Regions from separate parts of the Bradyrhizobium sp. CCBAU 11361 genome, predicted to be linked through region 2. Evidence: predicted binding sites of a transcription regulator. Region 2 holds the regulator's gene; each other region holds the start of a gene.

Region 1 (6,562 bases), on a different contig from region 2:
CGCGTTCTGGTCGCCGATAACGAGCATGTGAAGGCCGGCCAGGTGCTGGCCCGGATCGACGACCGCGACTTCCGCGTCGCGCTCGACCAGGCCAAGGCCGATGTCGCCGCCGCAAGTGCCACGGTGACGAGCAAGGAAGCGCAGCTCGAGGTTCAGCAGGCGGTGATCGCCGCAGCCAGGGCGACCATCGATGTCGACACCGCCGCGAAGACATTCGCGAGCCAGGAGAACACGCGCTACACCAACCTTGCCGCAACCGGCTATGGCAGCGTGCAGAATGCGCAGCAGGCGCAAGCACGCGACGCCGGCGCGGACGCCGCGATCGCTCGCGACAACGCCAACCTCATCTCCGCACAGAAGCAGATCGATCTGCTCAAGGCCGAGATCGTGCAAGCCACGGCCGCCGCCGCGCGCGCAGCCGCGATCCAGCAGCAGGCCGAGCTCAATCTCGGCTACACCACGATCGTCTCGCCGATCGACGGCGTGATCGGCAACCGTTCCTTGCGCGTCGGCCAGTTCGTGCAGGCCGGCACGCAGCTGATGTCGATCGTGCCGACGGATGGCGCCTATGTCGTCGCCAATTTCAAGGAGACGCAGCTCACCCACGTGCAGGCGGGACAGGCCGTCGACATCGAGGTCGACATGTTCCCGGGCCAGATCGTGCACGGCCGCGTCGATTCCATCGCACCGGCCAGCGGCCAGGAATTCGCGCTGCTGCCGCCCGACAACGCCACCGGCAATTTCACCAAGGTGGTGCAACGTATCCCGGTCAAGATCGCGCTAGACGCCGCGCATGGCCCCGCGATTGCGCTCCGGCCCGGCATGTCCGTGGTCCCGACCATTGCAACACGTTCGACCGCGCCGACCGCGAATGCGGTCGCGGCGCCCAAAGCGAAGCTCGTCTCCGGAGGGTCGTGCCATGTCAAACAGCCTCTCAATTTCGACGCAAGCAACACCGGCCGCGACGCCTGATCGCGCCGCCGCCGATCCGAATCGCGCGAGCGCCGCGACCTGGATCGCCGTGCTCGCTGCCATGATCGGCTCGTTCATGGCGATCCTGAACATCCAGATCACCAACGCCTCGCTGCTCAACATCGAGGGCGGCATCGGCACCGGCGCGGACAACGGCTCCTGGATCTCGACGTCGTATCTGATCGGCGAGATCATCGTGATCCCGCTGACCGACTATTTGAGCCGCGTGTTCTCGTTCCGCCGCTACATGCTCGCGAGCGCGTCGCTGTTCGCCTCGTTCTCGGTCGCCTGCGCCTTCACCAATGATCTGCCGTCGATGATCGCGATGCGCGGCCTGCAAGGCTTTGCCGGCGGCGTGCTGATCCCGATGGCATTCACGCTGGTTCTGACCAAGCTGCCGAAGCCGCAGCAGCCGGTAGGGCTCGCGATCTTTGCGCTGTCCGTGACCTTTGCCCCCGCGATCGGCCCGACCATCGGCGGCTATCTCACCGAGACCTATGGCTGGCGCACCATCTTCTTCGTCAACGTGATCCCGACCGCGGTGATGGTGGCGGCGCTCTATCTGACGCTGGAGAAGCAGAAGATGCAGCTCGGCCTCCTGAAGGAAGGCGACTGGGCCGGCATCGTCACCATGGCGATCGGACTGTCGGCGCTGCAAGCGGTGCTGGAGGAAGGCAACAAGGACGACTGGTTCTCCTCGCCCTTCATCGTCAAGCTCGCGGTGATCGCGGCCGTCAGCCTGACGCTGTTCGTCACGATCGAGCTCACGATTGAAAAGCCGCTGATCCGGCTGCGCCTGCTCGCTCAGCGCAATTTCGGCTTCGGCACGCTCGCGATGACCATGGTCGGCTTCGCGCTGTTCGGCTCGGTCTACATCCTGCCGGCCTATCTCGGCCAGGCGCAGGGCTACAATGCCGAGCAGATCGGCAATGTGCTGGCCTGGACCGGCCTGCCGCAACTCGTGCTGATCCCGCTGATCCCGAAGCTGATGCAGCGCTTCGACACGCGCTACATCGCGATCACCGGCCTTCTGATCTTCGCCTACAGCTGCTTCATGAACACGGCGATGTCGCCGGACTATGCCGGCGACCAGCTCTGGATCCCGAACATCGTGCGCGCCGTGGGACAGGCCATGGTGCTGACGCCGCTGACCTCGGTGCTGACGGGCGGCATCGCGCCGCAAGACGCAGCTGCGGCCTCCGGCATCAGCAACATGTTCCGCAATCTCGGCGGCGCGATCGGTACGGCGACGCTCGCCACCATCATCACCAAGCGCGAACAATTCCACTCCAACATCATCGGCCAGTCGGTCACGCTCGGCCGTGAGGAGGTCCGCACCCGCATCGCGCAGATGACGGACTACTTCATCGCGCACGGCGTACCCGACCCCCATGCCGCGCGCGAGCAGGCCATCATCGCCCTCGGCAAGACCGTGAAGCGCCAGGCATTGGTGATGGGCTATTCCGACACCTTTGCGGTGATCGGCGTCGTGCTGGTGCTCGCCGCGATCGCGGTCCTGCTGACGCGGAAGGTGAAGGCGGCCGGTGGCGGGGGCGGCGCGCACTAACAGTTTCGAAAACTAACCACCAAATTGTCGCGGCCGTCACACTTGACGGTCGCTTCTTTTTATGTTCCCTATTCGTTCTATTCAATCATAGATTGTCCCGGAGACCTTTTCCTGATGAATAGTATGCGTGGCGAGAACCAGCCGACCCAGCTCGTAATTCATAATGACGACGATACGCCACACCAATTCGTGATGGAGCTGCTCCGTCAGGTTTTCGGCAAATCGGAGCGTGAAGCGACCGCGCTGATTACTCAAATCGAGCAGAAGGAAAAGGCGGTTTGCGGGCCCTACCCGCAGTCCGTCGCCGAAGCCCTTTTCAAATCCGCGCAGCAATTCATCTGCCTGGCTGGCCACCGACTGCAGGTCACGCTTGAGGCGATCAAGACTCCTTGCGAACTGTGTGGCAAGCCCGAGGGACAGACGGACGTTCGGATCGGCAATCGCACCGTCTGGCTGTGCAGCGAATGCATGCGTGCAGCGGACGGGCCCTCGAGCGAACAAGAAGAGAGCTTCGACTTTGCTTGCGACGTTCTTGATTGGCACTTTGCCAGCACCGCGCGCGGCAAACTCGTGACCACGATCCGCCAATTTCCCGGCCACATGCGGGTCGATGTCCAAGCAGCGGTGGACCGGCTCTTCGGCAAGGCCATCCGGTTGATCGGGCTGAACGAAGAGCAACGCTACGAAACGTTGTCGATTTCGCGGCTCCTCAAGAGCGGCCGCTATGCGCTCGCCATTGCGCCGCTACAATATTCCGATGTCGATGTCGGCGAGAAGAGCCCGGTCAAGTGTCTGGATAACGGACTATGGCTGTGCGAGCAGGATAGTCTCCGCTATGCGGTTTTGCCGTGCGCACACCGCGAATACAGCCGCGAGCCCGGAATTCGGATCGAGATCCTGGTGCCGTCAGGCACGGCGGGCGCAGAGCTCGTCCAGCAATGCTTCAGTGAACTGGAAGAGGCCGTGCAAACCGCGCGGACCTATCGCGGCAAGATCCTGTCGCTCGATGCCGACTCGGACTATCGCGGGCGCTCGCGCGGCATCACCGTGCACCGATTGCCGCCGGTCTCACGGACCGAGGTGATCCTGCCGGAGCAGACCTTGCGGCTGCTCGATCGCAATGTGCTGACTTTCGTCAACACCCGCGAACAGTTGCGCCGGCTCGGTCAGTCGACGCGCAAGGGCATCTTGCTGTACGGGCCGCCGGGCACCGGCAAGACCCACACGATCCGTTATCTTGCGACACATCTGCCCGGGCATACGACGCTGATCATTACCGCCGAACAGATCGGTCTTCTCGGGGCCTATATGAGCCTGGCGCGGCTGCTCCAGCCATCGATGGTCGTGATCGAAGATGTCGATCTCATCGCCCGCGACCGCGATGACATGGGACCGTGCGAAGAATCCATGCTGAACAGGTTGCTCAACGAAATGGACGGGCTGAAAGAGGACGCGGACATCCTATTCGTCCTGACCACGAACCGGCCGGAGGACCTTGAAGGCGCCCTCGCCGGTCGCCCGGGCCGCATCGATCAGGCCATCGAAGTGCCCCTTCCTGATGAGATCGGCCGCGGCAAGCTGGTCAGGCTTTACGGCAGAGGACTGCCGAACGAGGACGCGGTCATCGCTGAAGCGGCCCGCCGCAGCGAGGGCACGAGTTGCGCGTTCATCAAGGAATTGAGGCGACGACTGGCGCAAGCAAGCCTCGCGCGCGACGGCGGCAATTCCGTCGTGTCGGCCGACATCGATGAGGCGCTCGACGACATGCTGTTCTCCGGCGGCCGGCTCAATGCGCAGTTGCTCGGAGGCGCGCAGGCGATGGCAGCGGGATGAGCGGAGCGTGTCTGCCTCGCCCCGCTTGCGGGGAGAGGTGAACCGTTACGGCGCGCAGAAGAAGCTCGCAGCTTCCGTCACCGGGCCGCCTTTGTAATGCGGCCAGGCCGGCCAGCGACACAACGGCAGCGTGCGGACGGCCGCGAAGGACGGCGCCTCGACCTTCTGCTCGCTGACCTCAAGATCGCGGGGCGCCTTGCCGTTCTCGACCCAGTCGACCAGCACGCTCAGCATGTCGACATTGGCCGGCGCGCCGGAACCGACATGGTCGACGCCGGGCGCCGTGTAGAGCCTTGCGAACAACTCCGTCGTCGCCGAGCCCATCAGGCGCTCAACGCTCTCGAAATAACGGATGCCGGCATAGGGGCTTTGGGCATAGTCGGCCATGTGCTCAAGGATGATCAGCTTGCCCTTGCGCTCGCGAAAGCGACTGAGGTCGGGATTGGTCGAGTCCATGAGGTTCGAGACCTCGAGTATCCGCGCCTTGTGCTCCTCCACCTTGTAGGTGGGGACGTCGAGCTTGGGATCGCGCGCGAACACGTATTGAATGCCGCCAGCGCCGTAGATCCAGGCGATGCCGTTGTTGGGCGCAGGCGGCTGTGCGGGCGGCGCGGTGCCGAGCCACCACGCGACCCAGCCGCCGGTCGGACCGATCGCGGGCGTGTCTTCGCCCGAGACGCCCCAGCCCGGATAGTCGTCGAGGCCGTTGGCGAGCGCGAACGGGAATTTGTAGGTCGCATGCAGCGTGTCGATCGCCTTGATCTGCACATCGGTCAAGCACTGATCGCCCGTCTTCCCGCTGGCGCAGCGCAGCGTCTCGACCTTGAACGCCGCCTTGCAGGTGACGGGATCCTGCACCAGTGCATCGTTGGAGCCGTCGGCCTTGTCGCAAGCCGCCCGCACGGCATCGCCGACCAGCTTCACCTGCGCCGGGTTGATCCAGCCGTCGCCCATGGTCACGAGGCCCGAACGCGTGCCAGCATGCTGCAGGCCGACCCAGTTGATGACGGGCACGCGGGCGAAAATGCCGTCGAAATCGTCGGGATAACGCTGCGCCATGGTGAGGCCTTCGCGACCGCCCTCGGACGAGCCCATGAAGTACATCTTCTCGGGCTTCTTGCCGTAGGCGCGCTGCATCAGCGCGACGGCAACGTCGCGAACCTTCTTGTAGGCGCGATGGGCGAAGTTCTCGAAGGCTTCGTCATTGAGCGCGAACAATTGCGGCGGCTCGCCCGGCTTGGATTCGTGGCCGGAATCGGTGCCATAGGTGACGAAGCCGCGCGCGAGCGGCGACGGCTTGTCGAACGGATAGGCCGGCGGCAGCGCAAGACCGGTGATCAGCACGCCGTTGAAGCCGCCGCCGCCATATTGCACCGACCGCCCGTTCCATTCGACGGGAAGGTTGACCTGGAATTTGATCGGCGGCGCCTTGGGATCGACGGGATCGATGTGGCCGAGCACCTTGCAGAAGCCGGGATTAGCCGGCGTGATGCGCCCCGACGGTGTCGGGCCGCGCTCCGCAACAGCGAGTTGCGATGGCGCCTGCAACGTCGCGGAATCGATCTTCACGGCGTCAGCGCCGCCGACGAGCCCCTTGCAGATCGTGTCGGCATCCTCCACCAGCGTCACCGCCGAGACGCTGCTCGCGCTCATTGCGGCCGCCGCGCCCACGAGCCATGCACAGAGCTTCGCTCTCTTTTGCGTCATCGTTTCCACCCGGCGTTCGCTGTTTTGTTGCATTGGACAGTTGGCCGCATTGAATGCAACCTTCAACGTTCCGTCAATCGCTCACGTTCGCATTTTGATCAGAACGATCCTAACGCGCTGCCCAGCACGATCACGACCACCAGCGCCAGCAGCGACGTCACGATGCCGACCATCACGATGTCGAAATAGCTGTCACGGTGCGTCAGGCCGCAGATCGCGAGCAGGCTGACCACCGCGCCATTGTGCGGCAGGATGTCGAGCGTCCCAGAGCCGATCACCGCGACGCGATGCATCAGCGAGAGGTCGATCCCGGTGCGTGCGGCGAGCTCGACATAGGTCGGGCCGAGCGCTTCGAGCGCGATGGTCAGGCCGCCGGAGGCCGAACCGGTCAGCGCCGCCAGGACGTTGGTCGCGACGGCGAGCGAGACCAGCGGTCCGCCCTCGATCGCCAGCACCCAGTCGCGCACGATCGTGAACGCCGGC
Region 2 (6,562 bases):
CTGCGCGACGTGCGCAAGGTCGATGGCTCCGTCGAGCAGTTCGGCCGCAGGATGCGCCTGCCGGTGGTGCTCGCGCCGGTCGGCGCGCTCGAGATCTTCGACCCGGATGGCGCCGCGAGCGTCGCCCGTGCCGCCGGCACCTTCGGTGCGGCACACATGCTGAGCTCGGTGTCCGAGCCCGGCCTGGAGAAGACCGCCGAGGCCGCTCCCGATGCGCTGCGCCTGTTCCAGCTCTATGTGCGCGGCGACGACGCCTACGTCGCCGATGTCGTCAGCCGGGCCGAAAAGCACGCCTACGCCGCCTTCTGCCTGACCGTCGACACCGCCCATTACAGCCGTCGCGAACGTGACATCGCCAAGCGCTACGTTCGCGAGAGCCGCCTGCGCGCCACCGGCGGCGAATTCCAGAAGGGCCTGGAGTGGCGGTCCGTGAAGATGATCAAGGACAAGTTCAAGATTCCGCTGATCCTCAAGGGTATTGCCACCGCCGAGGACGCGCTGATCGCGATCGATCACGGCGTCGAATGGATCTACGTCTCCAACCATGGCGGCCGCCAGCTCGATCACGGCCGTGGCGCCATGCATGTGCTGCCTGAGATCGTCGAGGCCGTGAAGGGCCGCGCCAAGATCATGGTCGATGGCGGCTTCGGCCGCGGCACCGACATCGTCAAGGCGATCGCGGCGGGCGCGGACCTCGTCGGCATCGGCCGGTTGCAATGCTGGGCGCTGGCGGCGGCCGGCGAAGCCGGCGTGACGCGGATGCTGGAGCTTCTGGAGGACGAGGTGCTGCGCTGCCTCGGCCTGTTGGGCGCCACCTCGTTCGCCGAGGTCAACAAGTCCTGCCTGCATCAGGCGACCGCAACGAATGCGCCGAGCGTGTTCAGCGCGTTCCCGCTGTTCGACCACGAACCTTACCGATACTGATCTGAAAGGATGCAATGACCTCGCTCTCTCCCGGCAGCGCGGATGCGCTTTTGTTCGATCTCGGGCGTGTCGTGCTCGACATCGATTTCTCGAAGGCGATCGCCTGCTGGGCGGGACATGCCGGCTGCAAGCCGGAGGCGATCGTTGCCCGCTATGTGCGCGACAGCGAGGCCTATCGGCTGCACGAGGTCGGCAAGATCAGCGACGAGGACTATTTCGCCTCGCTGCGCGCCTCGCTCGGGATCGGCATCTCGGATGCGCAATTCCTCGAGGGCTGGAACGCGATCTTCGCGGGCGAGATGCCTGATATCGCGGAGTTGTTGCCGCGCGCGGCGAAGCGCATGCCGCTCTACGCCTTCTCCAACACCAACCGGCCGCATGTCGACCATTTCTCGAAGGAATATGCCGGCCTGCTCGGCCATTTCCGCGAGCTTTATCTGTCGTCCAGCATCGGCCTGCGCAAGCCGGACGCAGCGGCATTCGACCATGTCGTGGCGGCCATCGGCGTGCCCGCCAGGCGCATCGTGTTCTTCGACGACCTCGCCGAAAACGTCGAGGGCGCGCGGGCGCGCGGATTGACCGCGGTGCATGTGACCTCGCCCCGCGATGTCGGCGATGCGCTCAAAGCGCTGGGAATCTGATCGAGATACAGCGGCCTGCGGGTGAAACCGGGGAGTTCCCCGGAACCGATTTGGCCAGAGATCAGGAACCAAATCGCTTTGTACATTTTTATACAGAGTTCCGGGAACGGAATGCCCGCTTCCGGACTCTTGAGTCCGTTGGGACTTCTACGGACGGACGCATCATCGTGTTGGGCAAGACCTACCTCACCAAGCAGGCCTCTCTCCTGCTCGAATTCGCCAGAACGACGTCGGATTCTGACCTTTCCGCCAAGCTGATCAGCAAGGCCGCCGACCTGAAATCCCGGGCCGATCCGCTGCCCGACAAGGATCAAGGGCCCAAAGCTCCCGACGTGGCGCCGGACGCCCGTCCGGACCAGCAAACCGGTCGTTGACCGATGCTGGCCGTGGCTCTCGTCATTGTCGTCTTTGCCATGGCCACACTCGTACCGGTCTTTCTGATCGTCCGGACCATGCCGCGCCGCACTTTGCGTTCTCCATAGAAGGGCGGCCGAGCGACAGGATGAATTATCCCGCTTCGTCGCTGTTTTGCCTCTGCGCCCGCACTCGGATAGAACGTTCCCCGTTCATTCGCCCGAACGTGCCCAGCAGGAGTCTTCCCCGTGGCCTTGATGCCGGTTTCTGACGCGCTCGCCGCGGTGCTGGCCGGCGTGAAGCCGCTGCCTGAAGAGATGATTCCACTCGACGAAGCCTACCACCACGTGCTCGCGCGCGACGTCGCGGCGCGGCGTACCCAGCCGCCGGAGGCGATGTCGGCGATGGACGGTTACGCCGTGCGCGCGGCCGATGCGGCCAAGGTCGACGCACAGCTCACCGTGATCGGCGAGGTCGCGGCGGGCGGCCGGCCGTTCGCGGGAGCAGTCGGCGCCGGCGAAGCGGTGCGAATCTTCACCGGCGGCGTCGTTCCCGCTGGCGCGGACGCGGTCGTGATCCAGGAGGACACGGTCGCCGAGGGCAAGCGCATCACGATCAAGGAAGCCGCTATCGCCGGTCGGCACATCCGCCCCGCCGGCGTCGACTTCCGCGAGGGCGACGTGCTCCTGCGCATGGGAACCCGGCTCACCGAGCGCGACCTCGCACTCGCCGCCGGGATGAATCACCCGCACCTCCCCGTCCGCCGCCGTCCGAAGGTCGCGATCCTCGCCACCGGCGACGAGCTGGTGATGCCGGGCATCAGCCCGGGTCCCGGCCAGATCGTCTATTCCAACGGCTACGCCCTGCACGCGCTCGCCCGCCAGGAGGGCGCAGATACCGTCGATCTCGGTGTTGCCGCTGATACGCTGGAGGCCACCACCGCCGGCATCCGCCGTGCCCGCGAGAGCGGCGCCGATGTCCTGATTACGACCGGCGGCGCCTCGGTCGGCGACCACGATCTGGTCCAGCAGGCGCTGAGGGACGAAGGCATCGCGATGGCGTTCTGGAAGATCGCGATGCGGCCGGGCAAGCCGATGATGCACGGCCGGTTAGGAGCGATGGGTGTGATCGGCCTGCCCGGCAATCCCGTGTCGTCCTATGTGTGCGCCTTCCTGTTCATGGTGCCGTTGATTCGCGCTCTGTCGGGCCGCGCGGTGATTCATCATCGTCGCGAGCGCGCCGTGCTCGGCCGCGAGGTCGGTGCCAATGACCAGCGCGAAGATTACCTGCGCGCACGCCTGGAGCGGCGCGACGACGGCACGCTTGTCGCCCTTCCCGTCAATCATCAGGATTCCTCGCTGCTTGCGAATCTCGCTGCGGCACAGGCACTTCTCGTGCGCGCGCCGTTCGCGCCCAAGGCCGAGGCCGGCACGCCTTGCGAGGTGCTGCGACTGCCCGCCTGAACCCGCAGGTCGTGCGCGTTCCGCGAACTTTGTCGCGTTCACGGTAAATTAAGCAGTTGCGGAACACATATCGAACATATAGTGTCCGTTCATGATTTGTTTCGAGCATCTAGCGGCTCGCCGCTGAATTCACCGTCTCGGAATCGAACGACATCAACCGGGGGATTTGGTCGAGATGTTAACGCGCAAACAATACGAGCTTCTGCGATTCATCAGCGAGCGTTTGAAGGAAAGCGGCGTGCCGCCCTCCTTCGACGAGATGAAGGACGCGCTCGACCTGCGCTCGAAGTCAGGCATCCATCGCCTGATCACCGCACTGGAGGAGCGCGGCTTCATCCGGCGTCTGCCCAACCGGGCCCGCGCGATCGAGGTGATCAAGCTGCCCGAGCTCCAGGCCGCCGCCGGCAACCGGCGTGGCTTCACGCCGAGCGTCATCGAGGGCAATCTCGGCAAGGTGCGAGCGAGCTCCAGCGCCTCCGTGGACGAGGGCGAACGCCCCGTTGCGGTGCCGGTGATGGGCCGCATCGCGGCCGGCACGCCGATCGAAGCGCTGCAGACCCGCAGCCACACCATCAGCGTACCGCCTGACATGCTCGGGTCGGGCGAGCACTACGCGCTCGAAGTGCGCGGCGACTCGATGGTCGAAGCCGGCATCCTCGACGGCGACATGGCGCTGATCCAGCGCAACGAGAGCGCCGACACCGGCGACATCGTGGTGGCGCTGATCGACGACGAGGAAGCGACGCTGAAGCGCTTTCGCCGCCGCGGTGCCTCGATCGCGCTCGAGCCCGCCAATGCGGCCTATGAGGTCCGCATCCTGCCGCCCAACCGGGTGAAGATTCAGGGCAAGCTGATCGGCCTTTACCGCAAGTACTGAGCGCGCTCCGCCGGTTGGCGACCCGCGCGTTGACGATTGGAGCGGACGATTGTCCGCTCCGGCTGGATAGTCTTTCTGGTTTTGCACAGATTATCCGGCCCCTCTCCAGCGGTACATCCTCGGGCACGCCGCACGAAGCCCTCATCGCTTCGCGACGCTGGAGATCGAGGAGACCATCATGCGCAAGATCGTTTTGAGCGCCGTCACGATCACGCTGATCGCAGCATCAGCGTCGCAAGCCTTCGCCGCACAGTCACACCATGTCCGCAAGGCAGCGCAGACGACGACGAGCGAGCAATTGCGCAATGCCCGCAACGCCGTCGCGAAGCCGTCGCAACCCGCTGGCAATATTCGGGCTGGTCGGCACCTGCTGGTCGCTGACGGGGACGCACGCCAAATGCACAGAAGCGGACTTTGTTCCTCGTGCATTTGAAAAAGATATTGTGATGGCAGCCTGCGGATCTAAGTCGCAGATTTGCCTACAACCGAGAAGACGCTAACATGCTTCCACTCTGATAGGGGCTAGTGCCTCCGAAGGAGGCGCGGGTCGCTATCCCTGAATGAGGAGCACCCGATGTGTGACTACAGTCTGCATGCCGTCGCGACGCGTCCCGCAGAAGTCGGCGAGACGATCGTCACGACCACTTTCCGAGGCACCTCGACGCGCGGCTTCGCCTCTGAAGCCGACATGTCCGTCGCGGTCTGCCTGCTGCCGGGGACGGAGCTCGCCTTCGCCGACAACGTCCGCTACGACAATCGCTGGATCTGGACGCGCACCATCAACTCCCGCGTCGGCAAGTTCGGCAAGATCGATCCGCACATTCCCGATCGCCATCACGACGCGATCGAATTCCCCGACGGCAAATACGTACTGGTGACGCAGCTCGTCGAAGGCCAGCGCGCGACCGTGCTGCAGTTGCCGGTGACCCAGCCCGTCGGCGAGCGCGAGCACAAGCCGCAGGTCATCGCCGATGGTCGGCCGACCATCACCCGCCTGCCGATCGGCTGAGGCAGCTCCCCCGGCTCACGGGTCGGGGCCAGCATCGAAATCGCCATCGCCGGCCGTGGCCGGCGACGTGGTGCGGTTTGCGTCCTGAGAATCCAATCCGCGGAGATCCCCCGCGCCTCCCCGTCGCACGAAGTTTGCGCGGCTCTGCCTGAATTTTGAACGTCCACTCCGCGGCCAGATCGCCGATGCTGTCACTGGCTTGAGGCGGCGGACACGGTCGATGAAAACCTTCATTCGCGTCGTTGAACTCTGGGTGCCGGACCGGACGCGCATGCGGCTGGAATTCGGCGGCGGCCTCTATGGCGAAGGGCTGTCCGCGTTCAAGGCCGTGAGCGAGAATTTGCGTTTCGGATACGACGAGGGCCTTCCCGGCAAGGCCTGGGCCAGCGGCCATCCCGTGATCCTCACCAAATTCGCCAACTCCTATTTCAAGCGGACCGATCAGGCGCTCGCGGCCGGCCTCACATGCGGCGTGGCGGTGCCGGTGTTTTCAGGCGAATTCTTGCAGGCCGTCATGGTGCTGTTCTGCGGCGACGACGAGGCGCATGTCGGCGCGATCGAGCTCTGGCACAATGACCCCGATATCTCCCACGAGATGGGGCTCGTCGACGGCTACTATGGCACCGCCGACATGTTCGAGTTCAACTCCCGCCACACCAGGTTTCCCCGCGGCTTCGGCCTGCCCGGACGCACCTGGAAAGCGGGCCTGCCGCTGATCATCAAGGACCTGCACAACGCCAGGAGTTTTCTGCGCTGGGAAGACGCCGCCGAGGTCGGCATCAATCTCGGCGTCGGCGTGCCCTATCGGACCGGCGTCGACCAGACCTGGGTGCTGACTTTCCTCTCCGCGCAGGCGACGCCCATTGCGCGACGCTTCGAGATCTGGGTGCCGAACGAGGCCCGTTCGGCACTGGTCTTTCGCGCCGCCGATTGCAGCGCGCAGACCGACCTTGCCGCGCTCTACGCGGACAAATCCATCGCCAGGGGCGACGGCAGCATCGGCGGAGCCTGGGCCACCGGTATGCCCGCACTCAACGACGATCTCGCGCATGACGGCTCAGCCGCGGCCGCCGAGGCTCGCGCGTCTGGACTGAGCCAGATGGTGGCCCTGCCGGTGATCGGGGCCGCCGGGCTCGACGCCGTGCTGGCCTGGTACCTGTAGCCTGTCCGTTCAATCCTCAGCCTGCATGTCCGCCTCGGATGGCGTCGCATCCCGGTTGCGGGGAGCAGCCGCCTGCGGCGCGAGGCTCGCGCCGAAATCGCCCTCGCCGGCGGTCGCCGGCGACCACGGACG
Region 3 (6,562 bases), on a different contig from region 2:
TGACGACCGACACCGGCGCCGGCGCACTCTCGACGCTGCGCGAAGCGCCCTGCGATTGCGTGGTGCTGGACCTGCGCCTGCCCGACATGAGCGGTTTCGAGGTGCTGGACCAGATCCGCCACGACGAAGCACTTTCGAACATTCCGGTGGTGGTGTTCACCGGCCGCGAGCTCTCGGCGGAGGAAGATGCCGAGCTCCACACCATGGCGCGCAGCATCGTGGTCAAGGGGGTGGAATCGCCCGAGCGCCTGCTCGACGAGACCGCATTGTTCCTGCACCGCGTGATCACGGAACTGCCGGTCGAGAAGCAGCGCATGCTGGAGAAACTGAACAGTTCCGACGAGGACCTGATCGGCAAGACCGCGCTGCTCGTCGACGACGACGCCCGGAACATCTTCGCGCTGTCGAGCGTGCTGGAACGGCGCGGCATGAAGGTGCTGACGGCGACGACCGGCCGCGAGGCGGTGACGCTGGTCGAGTCCAATCCGGAAATCGCCATCGTGCTGATGGACATCATGATGCCCCAGATGGATGGCTATCAGACCATCGGCGTGATCCGCGAAAATCCGGCCTTCGCGCGCCTGCCGATCATCGCGTTGACCGCCAAGGCAATGAAGGGCGACCGCGAGAAATGCCTGGAAGCCGGCGCGTCCGACTACCTCGCCAAGCCCGTCAACACCGATCAATTGCTGCTTGCGATCCGCATGTGGCTGCACCGCTGAGCTGGACGCGCGAATGGACCACGAAAAGGTCAACATCCTCCTCGTCGACGACCAGCCGGCCAAGCTGCTCGCCTACGAGGTGATCTTGAAGGAACTGGGCGAGAACCTCGTGATCGCCTCATCCGGCCGCGAGGCGCTGGAGGTGCTGCTCAAGACCGAGATCGCGGTGATCCTGGTCGACGTCTGCATGCCCGAGCTCGACGGCTTCGAACTCGCGGCGATGATCAGGGAGCATCCGCGCTTCCAGAAGACGGCGATGATCTTCATCTCGGCCATTCAAGTGAGCGACATCGACCGGTTGCGCGGCTATGAGATGGGCGCGGTCGACTATGTTCCGGTGCCGGTCGTGCCAGAGGTGCTGCGCGCCAAGGTCAAGGTGTTTGCCGAGCTGTACCGGAAGACCCGCGAGCTCGAACGGCTGAACCAGGATCTCGAAGACCGGGTCCGTGCACGCACCGCGGAATTGGAGAACTCCACGGCAAAGCTGCGCGAGAGCGAAGAGCGTCGCAGTATGGCGATCGCCGCCGGCAAGATGGGATCATGGGACTGGGACTGGGTCAGCGGCGACTGGATGTGGGACGAGGGGCAGTATCGCATCTTTGGCGTGAGCCCGGAGAGCTTCGAGGTCAATCCGGCCAACGTTCAGGCACTGTTGCATCCCGATGACGTCGACCAACTGCGCAAGGCGATCGCCGAATTCAGCAAGGGCACACGCGCCTATGAGACGGAATTCCGCATTGTGCGGCCCGACGGCGATGTGCGCTGGTGTGTCGGCACGGCTGCCGCCACCGCCGACAATAGCGGCCGCGTGGTGCGCGTGAGCGGTGTCACCGTGGACATCACCGAGCGCAAGCGAGCCGAGGAGCGGCAAAATCTGCTGGCGCGGGAGGTCGATCATCGCGCCAAGAATGCGCTGGCGCTGGCGCAATCGATCGTGCGGCTCACCCGTGCCGACGAGGTCAAGGCCTATGTCAACGCCGTCGAGGGGCGCATCAACGCGCTGGCGCGCGTGCATACGATCCTGTCGCTGTCGAGCTGGCAGGGTGCCGAGCTCTCGAAGCTGATCGAGGAGGAGCTCGCGCCCTACTCGCTCGGCGGCCAGATCAAGCTGGCGGGGCCCGAGGTTCAGTTGCTGCCGGCAACCGCCCAGACGCTTGCTCTCGCGCTGCACGAGCTTTTCACCAACTCGGCCAAGTATGGCGCGCTCTCGACGCGGTCGGGCCGGCTCATGATCGGCTGGCAGGTCGAGGAGGACCACCTCGCACTGATCTGGGAGGAATCCGGCGGTCCGCTGGTGAGGACGCCGAAATCTCGCGGCTTCGGCACGCGGAGCCTGCTTGCGAGCGTCGAGTCCCAGCTCGGCGGAAAGGCGCAATTCGATTGGCGCGCCGAGGGTCTGTTGTGCCGCCTGGAAGTGCCGTTGACCCGGAAGACCCCGACCGCGGCCGCGCATGGCAAGTTCGACGCCACCACCGTCCTCGCGCTCCAGCGCGCGTCGGGTTAACCCGACGCGGCGACCTTCATGCGCCGCACCGGCCGAGGTTCATGGCCGATGCGCCCTTCGAGCCAGGCTTCCGTTTGCGCGAGATCGCGTAACGCCATCGCATAGCGGCGGGCCGCGCTTCGCTCGGCACCGCGCGGCAGCTTGCGCGCCTTGCGCAGCATATCGGCGGCCGCGTTTCGATAGGCCAGTGAGCGATAGAGAAAGACAACCTTACCCATATCGAATGTTCCCGTGTTGACGGCTTCCATGGTCGCAAGGTCGGCATGAACGTCGGATGAAGCCCGACGTGACAAATCGTTCATGCCGATGGAACCCGAAATCGCCGGCTGCGTTGCACGGATGAACGAGGTCGGTTCCATGCGTGCGAGAAAGTCGCCGAAAAAGTCGCCAAGTCTGATCTCTCCTACCGGCATCATCACGATCATGACGCATGCGATGATGGGCGCGGCGCTCGGCCTCGCCTTCGGTCTCGCGCTCATTCTATCCAACCCGCCGGTCGCAAATTTGCTGAAACACGGCGGAGATTCGGCCGCTGCCGTTTTCGTCGTCACGTTAGTGACGACATTCGCAATCGGCGCGATGCTCACAGGCATCGTGTTCATCATCGCCGAGGACAAGGAATCTTGAACCGCGCGTGAAACCTGGGAGTTGCTTTGTCGGGAACTCCGCGGGGGGATGGCAGTTGGCTGCCTGCGTCATTTTAACTCAGGGAGTTCCCGCGCATGAAGACGACCAAGCTCGCCCTCGCCATGATGTTGGCAACCGGCCTCGCCGCCGCCCCGTTCGCCGCGCAGGCGAAGTCGCACAAGGCGAAACATGAATCCTCGACGTCGTCCTCGCAGACGACGGGCGCCAACACGAAATCCAAGAGCGCCGATCCCTCCGGTCAGGGCGGCTCCGGTCCCGGCTCCGACCAGGGCGGCACCATGACGAACAACAAGGGCACGACCAACGCCAAGTAGGCTCGCCGCCGTTCATCGAAGGCCCCGCGATCGCGGGGCCTTCTTGCTTTGGTGTTCGGTGCAATCCTTCTCACGCCATCGTCCGCGCACGCCTTAGCTGCGCCGGATGTCGGCGATGTTCAGGCCACTGCCCGCGGAGTTCGTCTTCACGAGATGATCGAGCTGCGCCCGCTTGCGTGCGATCAGAAGCTGGGCCGCAGCATCGTCGAGACCCTCGCGCTGCAATTGCCGGATCGCGGACCCCAGTTCGAGGATCTCGGCGCGCAGTCTCAAGATCCGGTACGTGTCCGGGTCTTCCTCCATGGCGCGCTCCCAAAATGTCTCAGCGGCGCGCGATTGCGCGCACGGGACCCGCGGCTTTCTTGAGGGAACGAAGACGTACACGATCGCGAACATCCGGCAGGACATCGCCACCGCCAGCCGCCTTCCATTCGCCGATCAGCAGATTGATTTTCCGGCGCAGATCCATCTGCGCCAGGGCCTTTTCTGAGCAGTCGCGATCGCGGTCGACGAGACCGCGCACGGTCGCCTCGACATCGGCCATTTCCAGCCTCAAGGCGCTGATCTTACGTCGAATTTCATTAATTCTGTTGTCCATGGCTTGTTAGAACAAAATAAGAACATATAGTCAAGTCACATTTCAGAACGGAGAAGCCAGATGCAGGTTCAAGGTAAATACGACGCCAGGGTTTTCCTCGCGGAGCAGATGACGAGGTCACAGGGCCTGAGGTTGAAGCGGCTCAGCGAGGAGGCCTATCAGCCCGCGCAATATGATCGCGATCTGTCCTTCACTGAAGCTGCGCGCCGCATCCAGGTGCTCGAGGCGGAGATCGAACTGGCGAACTCCTTCTAGCCAGGCTGCATTGCGCATCCGGAACGTTGCGGGCGCGCTTTCGGAACCATGCTTATGCCGAATGGGTTTTCTCCCGGCCAAGGGAGAATCCGAATGGCACGGAAGGCAAAGAAACGCCGCTACTCGCGCAGCGCCGGCAGCGACGTCGAAAGCGAAATGCGGCGCTACAAGAAGGGCACGGCAAAGAGCGGCCCCGGTGGTCGCGGCGGACGTGTGAAGAGCCGCAAGCAGGCGATCGCAATCGGCCTGTCGAAGGCGCGCAAGAAAGGCAAGAAGGTCCCGAAGAAGGCCTCGAAGCGGAAGGCATCCAAGAAAAAGACGAGCAAGAAAACGTCCAAACGCAAATCCGTCAAGCGATAGCGGCAATCGGCGCTAGATCATGCTGCCCGGCATGAAGCAGCGGATCGAGATGCCAAACGCGGTCTTCACCGGCCACACCATGGTGCGGCCGGCGCGGTTCGGCTCGGTGATGACGGCTTCATCGGGCACATCGACCCACTGCCCATCGAGGCGCACGCGATAGTGCCCGTCATGCGACTCCCAATCCGGATCGGAGACGGCAAATCCGTCGGCGTCCGAGCAGCACGGGCCGAGATGGCTGCGCAGGCTGTCGAACCAGGGCTTGAGCGGCGAATTGGCGTAGCGGCCGTCATCGCGCCCCAGGGCACTTCCAGCCGACAGCACGAGCGGCGCCACGAGCAGCGCAAGTCTCAGCGAGAGCTTCAATCGATCCATGTTGGCACCGATCAAATACGAACCGCCGGTTCCACAAGACGGCCGGACGTCCGAAGTTCCACTCTTGCAATCGCCTGGGCGCCTTCATTGCCGCCAAGGCGACACGCGATTTCGAACTCTGACGAGCGAACGCGGCTTTTTCGGACGAACCTGTCACCAATGCTGCCGTTGACGAGAATGTTATCGGCGGCCTGTGGGTATCTCGGATGCCAACGAGAAAAGGCGGCCCGAAGGCCGCCTTTTTGGATTTGCGCTGGAAGAACTCGACTTACGCGAGTGGCACCGCGACAAACCGGGTCGCGTCCGCACTTTTGACCTGCAACAGCACGCTGGTCTTGCCGGACGATTTGGCCTGCGCCAGCTCGGAGCGGACGTCGCCGACATTGGCGACGGGCTTGCCGCCGACATTGAGGATGACATCGCCGGTCTGAATGCCGCGCTGCGCCGCCGGCCCTCGCGGATCGACCTCGGTGACGACGACGCCCTTCTGGCCGGCGCCCTGCACGTCGCCGGCCGGCGCCAGGCTGAGCCCGAGGCGCGGCGTCCCGTTGCCCGGCTGCGCCTTGCCCTCGTCGGCTTTTCCGCTTCCTTGGGCCTGCCGCTCGTTCGGCAGTTCGCCGAGCGCGAGGGTCACCGTCTTGCTCGCACCCTTGTGGAAGACGTCGAGCTTCACGGACGTACCGGGCGCCAGCGTGGCGATGGTGCGGGCGAGATCGCGGGAGTCCTTGATCGCGGTACCGTTGACGGCGGTGATGACGTCGCCCGCCTCGATGCCGGCCTTTGCCGCCGGGCTATTGTCCTGCGGATTGTCGACGATCGCGCCGCGCGCCTCCTTCAGGCCGAGGCTGTCGGCGATCTCTGACGTCACCGGCTGCACCTGCACGCCGAGCCAGCCGCGGGTGACCGCACCCTTGTCCTTCAACTGCGCGACGACGAGCTTTGCGGTCGTGGCCGGAATGTCGAAGCCGATGCCGACCGAGCCGCCCGACGGCGAGAAGATCGCGGTGTTCACGCCGATCACGTTGCCGTTCATGTCGAAGGCCGGGCCGCCGGAATTGCCCTTGTTGATGGGCGCGTCGATCTGGATGAAGTCGTCATAGGGCCCGTTGCCGATGTCGCGGCCGCTGGCCGAGACGATGCCGGCGGTCACGGTGCCGCCGAGGCCGAAGGGATTGCCGACCGCGACCACCCAGTCGCCGATCCGCGGCTTCTGGTCGGAGAACTTGACGAAGGGAAAATCCTTCTTGCCATCGACCTTGATCAGCGCGAGATCGGTTTTCGGATCGGTGCCGACCACCTTCGCGGTGTAGCTCGTTCCGTCATCCATGGTGACCTGCACGGACTCGGCGTGGTCGACGACGTGGTTGTTGGTCACGGCATAGCCGTCGGCTGAGATGAAGAAACCGGAGCCTTCGCCCGTGACCATCTGGTGACGCTGGCGCGGCATGCCGTTCATGCCCCCCTGGCCGCGGAAGCCGAACTGCCGCGAAAACTGGTCGAACGGGGAGTCCTCGTCCGAATCCATCCGGTTCTGTTGCAGCATCGCGCTCTTGTCGTTGTCCTGGTCGATCTTGACCCGCACCGAGATGACGGCAGGCTTGACCCTGGCGACGAGGTCGCCGAAGCCCGGCGGAGTCGCAGCGCTTTCCGCGGCCTGGGCCGGCGCAATGAAGGAGGTTACGCCGAGCGGCGAAGCGCCGGGAGAAGCAGCCAGCACGGCCGCGCCAAGCGCGGCCACGGTGCCAAGCAGCGCCAGCCGGCGCGGCTTCAAGATCGTGCGGGACGT

What was found. The regulator LexA, encoded in region 2, represses DNA repair genes until DNA is damaged. The targets are predictions, from matches to a motif close to TGTTCNNNNTGTGTTCNG.
Region 1: XI08_RS37620 (ATP-dependent Clp protease adaptor ClpS) is a predicted target of LexA. The motif match lies at 2,602-2,619, and genes of this name have one in related genera.
Region 3: XI08_RS34470 (DUF3072 domain-containing protein) is a predicted target of LexA. The motif match lies at 3,794-3,811, and genes of this name have one in related genera.

What each region holds. Positions count from the first base shown of each region.
Region 1 covers NZ_LBJZ01000196.1:164,684-171,245, forward strand. Annotated here, with positions in the region: gene XI08_RS37610 (HlyD family secretion protein) at 1-972, shown strand, start outside; gene XI08_RS37615 (DHA2 family efflux MFS transporter permease subunit) at 920-2,539, shown strand; gene XI08_RS37620 (ATP-dependent Clp protease adaptor ClpS) at 2,663-4,372, shown strand; gene XI08_RS37625 (tannase/feruloyl esterase family alpha/beta hydrolase) at 4,418-6,079, opposite strand; gene XI08_RS37630 (GntP family permease) at 6,178-6,562, opposite strand, start outside.
Region 2 covers NZ_LBJZ01000195.1:231,982-238,543, forward strand. Annotated here, with positions in the region: gene XI08_RS36630 (alpha-hydroxy acid oxidase) at 1-924, shown strand, start outside; gene XI08_RS36635 (HAD family hydrolase) at 939-1,565, shown strand; gene XI08_RS36640 (hypothetical protein) at 1,733-1,939, shown strand; gene XI08_RS36645 (molybdopterin molybdotransferase MoeA) at 2,168-3,382, shown strand; gene lexA (transcriptional repressor LexA) at 3,558-4,259, shown strand; gene XI08_RS36655 (hypothetical protein) at 4,438-4,692, shown strand; gene XI08_RS36660 (hypothetical protein) at 4,834-5,268, shown strand; gene XI08_RS36665 (GAF domain-containing protein) at 5,489-6,430, shown strand; gene XI08_RS36670 (ComEC/Rec2 family competence protein) at 6,440-6,562, opposite strand, start outside.
Region 3 covers NZ_LBJZ01000194.1:58,323-64,884, reverse strand. Annotated here, with positions in the region: gene XI08_RS34505 (HAMP domain-containing protein) at 1-722, shown strand, start outside; gene XI08_RS34500 (HWE histidine kinase domain-containing protein) at 736-2,226, shown strand; gene XI08_RS34495 (hypothetical protein) at 2,223-2,651, opposite strand; gene XI08_RS34490 (hypothetical protein) at 2,584-2,853, shown strand; gene XI08_RS34485 (hypothetical protein) at 2,949-3,188, shown strand; gene XI08_RS34480 (hypothetical protein) at 3,282-3,491, opposite strand; gene XI08_RS34475 (hypothetical protein) at 3,511-3,732, opposite strand; gene XI08_RS34470 (DUF3072 domain-containing protein) at 3,847-4,041, shown strand; gene XI08_RS34465 (DUF6496 domain-containing protein) at 4,135-4,401, shown strand; gene XI08_RS34460 (hypothetical protein) at 4,414-4,776, opposite strand; gene XI08_RS34455 (Do family serine endopeptidase) at 5,045-6,562, opposite strand, start outside.